3 regions of the Spirillospora sp. NPDC052242 genome follow, and region 2 is predicted to be linked to each of the others. Evidence: riboswitches for the same ligand, from Rfam matches in the RefSeq annotation. Region 2 holds a riboswitch; each other region holds the start of a gene.
The links. A riboswitch is a leader RNA that binds a small molecule or an ion and turns the genes downstream of it on or off. The one in region 2 is predicted to bind thiamine pyrophosphate.

Region 1 (3,264 bases), on a different contig from region 2:
GAGATCTGCCCGCCGTCCCCGGCCCGGCGGGTGAGCAGCCGCTCCTGGACGGCGTTGTGCTCGGCCTTCAGCTCGTCCGGGACGATCGGCGGCACCCGCCCGATCATCTCCTCGGCCGTCCAGCCGAACATCCGCTCGGCCGCCGGGTTCCACACGGTGACGCGGTGCCTGCCGTCCACGGCCACGATCGCGTCCGCGGCGCTCTCGATGACCGCCCGCGCGATCGGGTCGTGGACGTGGTGATGCACGACTGTCATCGTGCCACCGGACCCGTTGCCGCGCCGGGGAACCGCAACGGAAAAGTTCTCACTCTTCCCGTCGCGGCAACGGAAGAACGCCACGTCAGCGCGCTGCGCCGCGCGATATCGCCAGCCGGCCGGCGGCCAGCGCGGCCGACCCGGCGAGCAGGAACGACAGCAGCGACGCGCTCATCCAGCTCTGCGGCGCGAAGTTCAGCAGCCCCTGCGCGTCCGTCCAGAACCCGGCCCAGCCGCTCACCGTGCCCGGATTGATCAGCTGGTAGGCGACGAACCCGATCACCCACGCGGCGACCATGCCCCACCGCGACGGCGCCGCGGCCGAGCCGTCCCAGCCGTCCCGGCCCCGGCCGAGGAAGAAGTCGGCGGCCAGCACGCCCAGCATCGGGACGAACACCGACCCGATCAGCGACAGGAAGCCCGCGTAGTCGCCGATGTCCAGGACGAGCGCCAGCACGGTGATCAGCGCGCCGAGCGCGACCGTCAGGACGCGGCGGTCCGCGCGGGGCACGAGGTTCTGGATCGACACCGCCGTCGAGTACACGTTCGCGAACGACTGGTCCGCCTCGCGCAGCACGAACACGCCGAAGAACAGCACGCCCAGCGGCACCGCGAGGAACGGGTCGAACACGTTGCCGTCCGCCCCCGCCAGCGCGAGGGCCAGCAGGCCGAGGACGTACGCGACGATCTGCGTGACCGAGTAGCCGGCGGCCGCCGCGCCGAACGCGCCGCGCTCGCTGCGCGCGTGCCGGGTGTAGTCGGCGGCGACCGGCACCCACGAGATCGACACCGCCAGGGCCGCGTCGGCGCCGATCAGGAAGCCGTCCCAGCCGCCCTCCGTCAGATCCGGCAGCGGCTCCCGCACCAGCTGCACGTAGAAGTAGACGAGCGAGACCAGCACCGCGGCCGTCACGTACCGGCGCAGCAGCCGCACCGAGCCGAGCGGCCAGATCGTCAGGACGGTCGTCAGCACCCCCGCCGCGATCACGTAGCCCCACCGGGGGATCCCGTCCCACAGGTGCCGCGCCGCGTCCGCGATCACGATCAGCTCGAACGTCCCCCACCCGACGAGCTGCGCGATGTTCAGGACGGTCGGGACGTACGACAGCCGCGCGCCGAACAGCCCGCGCAGCAGCACCATCGCGGGACGTCCGGTCCGGGCGCCCGGGACGGCGGCGAGCCCGAGCATCAGCCCGCCGACGACCGTCCCGACGATCATCGCGACGATCCCGGCGGCGATCGACAGCGTCGGGACGCCGTTCTCGTCCGGCGCAAGCACGGTGTAGGCGCCGGAGAACGCCAGCAGGCTGACCCCGAGGTTCGCCCAGAACGCGCTCTGGTCCCAGAAGCCGAGGACCTTCGGCGCCGGCTCGTCCAGGGTGTACGGGACCTCGTCGACGGCGGACGCCATGCAGCACTCTCCCTACGCCGGCATTACCCGGACAGGTTCATGCGGTCGGCGACGCCTCTGGGTTCGCCCTCTCAGCCCGGCCCGTGGCCCGAGCTCCCGCGGAAATCAGACGGAAGTGTGTTACAACCGCCCAAAAAGGTCAAGCCACGTACGGGTCCCCGTCCCCCTCCATCGCGCGGCCCGCCGCCGCCCACGCCTGCATCCCGCCGTCCACGTTCCTGGCCAGCCACCCCGCCTGGTTGAGCGCCACGGTCACCTGCGCCGACCGCCCGCCGGACCGGCAGATCACGAACACCTCGCGGTCGCGGGGGATCTCCGCCGCCCGGTCGCTGAGCCGGCCCATCGGGATGTGGACGGCGTCGGGCGCGTGACCCGCGTCCCACTCGTCCTGCTCTCGCACGTCCAGCAGGTAGGCGTCCTGTGGAACCTCGGCGGCCGGCACCGCCGGCACGTCCTCCCCGAAAATCATCACTCCTCCATGGAACCGCGCTGAACCCCGCCGCGTCGAATCACGCATGCGGTATCGGACGCCCCTCCTCGCCGCGTCCGGGCTGGCTCTGATCCTTTCACTGGCCGGTTGCGGCGACGAAAGCACCTCGAGCAACCCCGCCGACGGCTCCGCCGAAGTGCAGCCGTCCAGCTCCCCCGAGGAGACCCTCACGATCAAGGTCAAGGCCTCTCCGGAGGCACCCGCCACGACCTGGACCCTCACCTGCGACCCGCCCGGCGGCACCCACCCGAAGGCCGCGGAGGCGTGCGCCGCGCTCGCCAAGACCGCCGACCCGTTCAAGCCCGTCACGAGCGAGATCTGCACGAAGATCTACGGCGGCCCCGCCACCGCCACCGTCCAGGGCACCTGGCGGGGACGCCCCATCGACACGACGTTCTCCCGCGAGGACGGCTGCCAGCTCCACCGCTGGACGGAGGTGGCCCCGCTCTTCGGTGACGTGCCGAAAATACGGTGACACCGCCTCCCGAAGATCGTTCTTGGCGATACGGTCGGTCTTCGGGAGGGCAGAGCGATGGCCGACGACAACACCCCGGTAGAGATCCCGGAGAACGTGCCGACGTCGGCCGCTCGGTCATGGAGCCCGCCGTCTACGAGTACGGCGGCGTCCTCCGCAAGGCGTCGCCGGGATCCTGACAACGATTGGGTTGCGGAGCGACAGGTTGATCTTGTGGGCGTAGGGGAAATTTCCTAGATTCCCCACATCGGGGCCCCGCTTCCAGTCCTTGCCGTCACCCGCCACCGGCCCGCGACCCGAGCCGGACGGGAACGGCCGTCCTCGCCATGAGGAGGCCCCATGTCCGAGGTCAAACGACGCGACCTGCTGGCCGGTGCCGCGGCCCTCGCCGGGTTCGCGACCGTCGGCCTGCTCCCCGGAACCGCCACCGCCGCGACCCGGCAGCGCCCCGGCGCCGCCCTTCCCCCCTCCCTCACCGTCGGCGACCGGGCCGTGGTCGCCCGCGTCGACGCCCGCCGGGCGCTGCGGCACCTGCGGGTGCTCAGCGACGAGATCGGCTGGCGCATCGCCGGCACCCGGTCCGAGCACCGTGCCGCCCGCTACATCGCCGGTGAGCTGCGCCGGCTCGGTT
Region 2 (3,264 bases):
GTCTTCGCCGGGGCCGCCGGCAGCGTCGCGTCGTGGAAGGCCCGCGCGGTGTCGGGGTCCAGCGACAGGTTGAACTGGTCCTCCCAGCGGAAGTCGAACCGGGCGTCCGACAGCGCGTCGTCCCACGCCTGCGCGCCCGGGTGGCCCTTGGCGACGTCCGCGGCGTGCGCGGCGATCTTGTAGGCGATGACGCCCGCCTTGACGTCGTCGCGGTCGGGCAGCCCGAGATGCTCCTTCGGCGTGACGTAGCAGAGCATCGCGGTGCCGTGCCAGCCGATCATCGCGGCGCCGATCGCCGAGGTGATGTGGTCGTAGCCGGGCGCGATGTCGGTGGTCAGCGGCCCGAGCGTGTAGAACGGGGCGCCGTCGCACCACTCCTGCTGCAGGTCGACGTTCTCCTTGATCTTGTGCATCGGGACGTGCCCCGGGCCCTCGTTCATGACCTGGTTGTCGTACTCGGCCGCGATGCGCGTCAGCTCGCCCTGGGTGCGCAGCTCCGCGAACTGCGCCTCGTCGTTGGCGTCGGCGATCGAGCCGGGCCGCAGCCCGTCCCCGAGCGACCACGTGACGTCGTAGGCCGCGAAGATCTCGCACAGCTCCCGGAAGTGCGTGTACAGGAAGTTCTCCTCGTGGTGCGCCAGGCACCACGCCGCCATGATCGACCCGCCGCGCGACACGATGCCGGTCTTGCGGCGCGCCGTCAGCGGGACGTACCGCAGCAGCACGCCCGCGTGGACGGTCATGTAGTCGACGCCCTGCTCGGCCTGCTCGATCACGGTGTCGCGGAAGACCTCCCAGGTCAGCTCGGCCGGGTCGCCGCCGACCTTCTCCACCGCCTGGTACAGCGGGACGGTCCCCACCGGGACGGGCGAGTTCCGCAGGATCCACTCGCGGGTGGTGTGGATGTCGCGGCCCGTCGACAGGTCCATGATCGTGTCGGCGCCCCAGCGGGTCGCCCACGTCATCTTCTCCACCTCGTCCTCGATCGAGGACGCCACCGCCGAGTTCCCGATGTTGGCGTTCACCTTCACCAGGAAGTTCCGGCCGATGATCATCGGCTCGATCTCGGGATGGTTGACGTTCGCCGGCAGCACCGCGCGGCCCGCCGCCAGCTCGTCCCGGACGAACTCCGGCGCGACGCCCTCGCGCAGCGCGACGAACTCCATCTCGGGGGTGATCTCCCCGCGCCGCGCGTAGGCGCGCTGGGTGACGGCCCCGCCGGACGCCCGGCGCGGCCGCCGCACGGGGAACGCCGCGCCCTCCCGCAGCGGATCGCCGGACCGGCGCCCGTCGTCCTCGGGGCGCGCGGCGCGCCCGTCGTAGGCGGCGGTGTCGCCGCGCTCGGCGATCCACGCGTCCCGGAGGGCCGGCAGGCCCCGGCGGACGTCGGTCTCGAAGGCGGGGTCGGTGTACGGTCCCGACGTGTCGTACAGGACGACGGCGTCGCCGTTGGTGAGCGGCACCTCCCGCATCGGCACCCGCACGTCGGGCCGGGAGCCCTGCAGGTACGTCTTCCGGGCGGCTGGAACCACGGATTCGTTCACGACTCGATCTCTCCCTACGCCGGCATTACCCGGTCAGGTTCATGCGGTCAGCGGCCGTGCCAGCCGCTATCTCAGCCCGGTTCGCCGGGCCCCCGCGTCGGTCGTGATCGACGGTAACCCCCACCGCCCCGGTTGCCGCAACCGGGGTGAGTGGGGTAGACGCGCGCGTGCCGTCCCCGATCGACGGGGACGGCACGCGCGTCCGGGATCGGTGACGGCCCGGGGCCGCCGGCGTCCTACACCGCCGCCGGCGCTCCTCCCGCCGTCACGCGGGGCGGGTCAGATCAGGCCCTGGGCGAGCATCGCGTCGGCGACCCGCTCGAAGCCGGCGATGTTGGCGCCGACGACGTAGTCGCCGGGCGCGCCGTACCGCTCGGCGGTCTCGAAGCAGGTGTCGTGGATGTCGCGCATGATCCGCGCCAGCTCGTTCTCGACCTGCTCGAACGTCCAGGACTCGCGGCCCGCGTTCTGCCGCATCTCCAGCGCGCTGACCGCCACGCCGCCCGCGTTCGCCGCCTTCCCGGGCCCGAACGCCACGCCGGCGTCCTGCAGGATGTGGACGGCCTCGGGCGTCGTCGGCATGTTCGCGCCCTCCGCCACCGCCTTGACCCCGTTGCGGACGAGGATCCGGGCGGACTCGGCGTCCAGCTCGTTCTGGGTCGCCGACGGCAGCGCGATGTCGGCCGGGACCTCCCAGACCCGCCCCGCCGGGACGAACCGGGCCGAGGCGCCGCGCAGTTCGGCGTAGTCGGAGACGCGGCCCCGGTCGACCTCCTTGACGTGCTTGAGCAGGTCGAGGTCGATGCCCTTCTCGTCGACGACGTAGCCGCCCGAGTCGGACACGGTGATGACGTTCGCGCCGAGCGCCTGCGCCTTCTCGATCGAGTAGATCGCGACGTTGCCGGAGCCGGACACCACGACCTGCTGCCCGTCGAGGTCCTCGCCGCGCCGCTTCAGCATCTCGGCGGTGAACAGCACGCTGCCGTACCCGGTCGCCTCGGTGCGGCCCGCGGAGCCGCCCCAGCCCTGCCCCTTGCCGGTGAGGACGCCGGCCTCCCAGCGGTTGGTGACGCGCCGGTACTGGCCGAACAGGTAGCCGATCTCGCGGCCGCCGACGCCGATGTCGCCCGCCGGGACGTCGGTGTGCTCGCCCACGTGCCGGTACAGCTCGGTCATGAACGACTGGCAGAACCGCATGATCTCGTCGTCGGACCGCCCGTGCGGGTCGAAGTCGCTGCCGCCCTTGCCGCCGCCGATGCCGAGCCCGGTGAGCGCGTTCTTGAAGATCTGCTCGAAGCCGAGGAACTTCACGATGCCCAGGTTCACCGTGGGGTGGAACCGCAGGCCGCCCTTGTACGGGCCGAGCGCGCCGTTGAACTCGACGCGGAACCCGCGGTTGACGTGCACCCGGCCGGCGTCGTCCTGCCACGGCACGCGGAACATGATCTGCCGCTCGGGCTCGATCAGCCGCTCGATCAGCCTGCTCGCGGCCAGCCGGGGCCGCGCGGACAGCGCGGCGGGCAGCGACTCGAGCACCTCGTGGACGGCCTGGTGGAACTCCGGCTCGCCGGGGTCGCGCCGCAGCACGCCGTCGTAGGTCTCCTCGAGCGCGGCCAGGACGTCGGGCGAGCCGGGCAGACGGGGGGACAGGGGCATGTGGTGGTTCCTTTCGGCGAACGATGATCGTGCGGGTGACGCCGGCGACCGAGACGTTCACCTC
Region 3 (3,264 bases), on a different contig from region 2:
CGGATGCCGCACTCCGCGAGCACGTCCAGGACCGAGCCGCGCGCCGCCGGGTCCACCCGCCGCATCGCGACCGTGGTGAGCTCCGTCCCGGACGCGGTGAGCGCCTCCCGCAGCACCTGCATGCTGGGCGCGCCGCCCGTCCCCATGATCAGCCGCGAGCCGAACTCCTCGCCCGCGATCACCAGCGCGTCGTCCCGCGCCGCCGTCTCGTTCGTCCCGTCGTTCACCGTCAGCCTCCCTGCACGGCGGTCAGCACTTCCAGGCGGTCGCCGTCGCGCAGCGGCGTCGCCTCCCAGGACGCCCGGCGGACGACCTCGTCGTTCAGCGCGGCCGCCACACCGGACGGCGCCGCGCTCACGGCCGCGACGGCGGCGGCCACGCTGGTGCCCTCGGGCAGCTCGCGCGGCTCGCCGTTGACGATGACCTTCATCGCTTCACCTCGGAGAATCGATCGGGGGAGAACGGGCGGGCGACCTCGGGCACCGGGTCGCCGAGCAGCGCCGCGGCCAGCACGTCCGCCGAGACCGGCGCGAGCAGCACGCCGTGCCGGAAGTGCCCGGTGCCGAGGACCAGCCCCGGCACGTCCGAGGCGCCCATGACCGGGGCGTTGTCGGGGGAGCCGGGCCGCAGCCCGGCCGTGACCTCGACGAACTCCAGCTCGGTGACGCCGGGGATCAGCTCGCGGGCGTCCCGCAGCAGCTCCCACAGCCCGCCGGCGGTCACGCGGGTGTCGAATCCGAGCTCCTCCTGCGTGGCGCCGAGGACGATCTCGCCGCCGTCCGCGCGCGGCACCAGGTACACCGGCGAACCCTTCACCAGCCCCCGGACGCACCGCCGCAGGAACGGCACTCGGGCGCGCAGCCGGATCACCTGGCCCTTGACGGGACGGACGGGCGGGACGGTCCCGGCGGGCAGGCCCTCGAGGTCGCCCGACCAGGGCCCCGCGGACAGCAGCACACGGTCGGCCCGCAGGACGGTCCCGTCGTCCAGGCGGACGCCCGCCGCCGCGTCCCGCTCGACGACCACGCCCGCCGCGCGGCGCCGCACGACCCGCACGCCGGACCTCTCGCACGCCGCCAGCAGCGCCGCGGCGAGCCGGCGCGGGTCCACGGACCCGTCGTGCGGGGCGAGCAGCCCGCCCCGGACGCCCGGCGCCAGCATCGGCTCCCGCTTGCGGCACTCCCGCCCGGTGAGCGCCTCGACGGGGAGGCCGAGGCTCTCCTGGAAGCGGCGCAGGTCGTCCAGGACGGCCAGGTCGTCGGAGTCGAACGCGACCTGGAGCAGGCCGTCGTTCCGGTACCCGGTGGCGGTCCCGGTGAGCTCCTCCAATTCCGCCACGAACGCGTCGTAGCGGTCGCGGGACGCGAGGTTGAGCCGCAGCAGCGGCTCCTCGCCGTAGGCCAGCTCGCTGACGGGGGTGATCATTCCCGCCGCGACGGACGTCGCGCCGCTCGCGGGCGCGGGATCGACGAGGGTCACCGTGCCGCCCCGTCCGGCCGTCCGCCACGCCGCGGCCAGGCCGACGATCCCGGCCCCGATGACGACGATCTCCATGCGCGCTCCCTTCGCCGGCATGATCCGGATCAGGTCAGGCGGTCGGCGGCCCGTTCAGCCGCCCTCTCAGCCCGGTCGCACCGGACTCCCGCGGGTGTTCTGGGTGTTCTTCCCCCACTTTACGGCCGCTGTGACGCACATGACCGTCTGGACAGGTGTCCAGGCAAAAGCGGCCCCATTAGGGTGAGCGCCATGGAGAGGCTTGTTGTCGTGGGTGGCGGGCTGGCCGGCGTGCGCGCCGTGGAGGCCCTGCGCAGGAAGGGGTACGAGGGCGCGCTCACCCTCGTCTCGGCCGAGCGGCACCGGCCGTACGACCGGCCGCCGCTGTCGAAGGCCGTCCTCGCGGGCGACTCCGACGACACCACCGTCGACGCCGACTGGGACGCCCTGCGCTGCGAGCTCCTCCTCGGCGAACGGGCCACCGCGCTGCGCCCCGGCGCGCCCGGACGCGGCGGCGTCGTCGCCACCACGGCCGGCGACCTGCCCTTCGACGGCCTGGTCATCGCCACCGGCGCGGCCCCGATCACGCTGCCCGGCGACGGCCGCCAGCACGTCGTCCGCACCATCGAGGACGCCCGCGAGCTGCGCGGCCTCCTCGTCCCGGGCGCCCGCGTCGCGATCGTCGGCGCGGGCTGGATCGGCGCCGAGGTCGCCACCACCGCCGCGAAGAAGGGCTGCGCGGTCACCGTCGTCGAGGCCGCCGACACGCCCCTCGCGAACGCCCTCGGCCCCGAGGCCGGCGCCCTGACCGCCCGCTGGTACGCCGAGGCCGGCGTCGAGCTGCGCACCGGCGTGAAGGTCGCCGAGGTCGACGAGCGCGGCCTCGTCCTCGCCGCCGACGGCGCCCCCGGCCGCATCGACGCCGACGCGGTCGTCGTCGGCGTCGGCGTCCGCCCCGACCTCGGCTGGCTCGCCGGCTCCGGCCTCCTGCTCGAACGCGGCGTCGTCACCGACGCCGCCTTCCGCACCTCCCACGAGGGCGCCGAACCCGGCGCCCCCGGCGAGCACCGCCCCGACATCGTCGCCGTCGGCGACTGCGCCGCCTGGTGGTCGTCCCGCTACGGGCGCCGGCTCCTCGTCGAGCACTGGGACACCGCCCTCAACGCCCCCGAGATCGCCGCCGCGACACTCCTCGGCGAGGACGCCGCCTACGACGCGGCCCCGTACTTCTGGTCCGAGCAGTTCGGCCGCATGGTCCAGTACGCCGGGAACCACGCGGCGTCCGAGCGGATGATCCGGCGCGGCGACCCGGACGGCCCCAAGTGGGCCCTCGCGTGGCTCACCGGCGACCGCCTCGACGCGATCCTCACCGTCGACCGCCCCCGCGACCTCGTCCAGGCCCGCCGCGCGATCGCGTCCGGCGCGTCCGTCGACCCCGCCCTCCTCGCCGACCCCGACACCCCCGTCCGCCAGGCCGTTCGCGCGTAGCGGAGCGTCCTGGCGAAACAGGTGGTCGTCGAGGGGGTTTGCCGGTTTCGAAGGCGTGGTAGCAAGGGGGCGTGACGCAGATGCACGCAACCGTTGAAAGCGCACTCGACCCCCGGACCGACGCCCTCGCCGGCGAGTGGCTCACCCTCCCGGAGACCGCCGAGCGGCTCGGCATCAAGACCAACCGGATCAAGCAGCTCATCAGCGAGCGCAAGCTGCTGGCGGTCCGCCGCGAGGGGGAGCCGATGGTCCCGGCGGCCTTCGTCCACGAGGGCCAGGTGA

Region 1: it holds a riboswitch for thiamine pyrophosphate, as region 2 does, so the genes downstream of both, AB0L25_RS25110 (purine-cytosine permease family protein) here and thiC (phosphomethylpyrimidine synthase ThiC) in region 2, are expected to answer to the same signal.
Region 3: it holds a riboswitch for thiamine pyrophosphate, as region 2 does, so the genes downstream of both, thiO (glycine oxidase ThiO) here and thiC (phosphomethylpyrimidine synthase ThiC) in region 2, are expected to answer to the same signal.

The regions. Positions count from the first base shown of each region.
Region 1 covers NZ_JBFAUZ010000032.1:42,871-46,134, reverse strand. The annotation lists gene AB0L25_RS25115 (PAS domain-containing protein) at 1-257, opposite strand, end outside; gene AB0L25_RS25110 (purine-cytosine permease family protein) at 343-1,668, opposite strand; TPP riboswitch at 1,661-1,778, opposite strand; gene AB0L25_RS25105 (rhodanese-like domain-containing protein) at 1,808-2,134, opposite strand; gene AB0L25_RS25100 (SSI family serine proteinase inhibitor) at 2,184-2,633, shown strand; gene AB0L25_RS25095 (M20/M25/M40 family metallo-hydrolase) at 2,973-3,264, shown strand, end outside.
Region 2 covers NZ_JBFAUZ010000060.1:11,771-15,034, forward strand. The annotation lists gene thiC (phosphomethylpyrimidine synthase ThiC) at 1-1,544, opposite strand, end outside; TPP riboswitch at 1,536-1,650, opposite strand; gene gdhA (NADP-specific glutamate dehydrogenase) at 1,824-3,200, opposite strand.
Region 3 covers NZ_JBFAUZ010000007.1:158,484-161,747, reverse strand. The annotation lists gene AB0L25_RS08185 (thiazole synthase) at 1-227, opposite strand, end outside; gene thiS (sulfur carrier protein ThiS) at 230-430, opposite strand; gene thiO (glycine oxidase ThiO) at 427-1,554, opposite strand; TPP riboswitch at 1,544-1,656, opposite strand; gene AB0L25_RS08170 (NAD(P)/FAD-dependent oxidoreductase) at 1,747-2,982, shown strand; gene AB0L25_RS08165 (Rv2175c family DNA-binding protein) at 3,063-3,264, shown strand, end outside.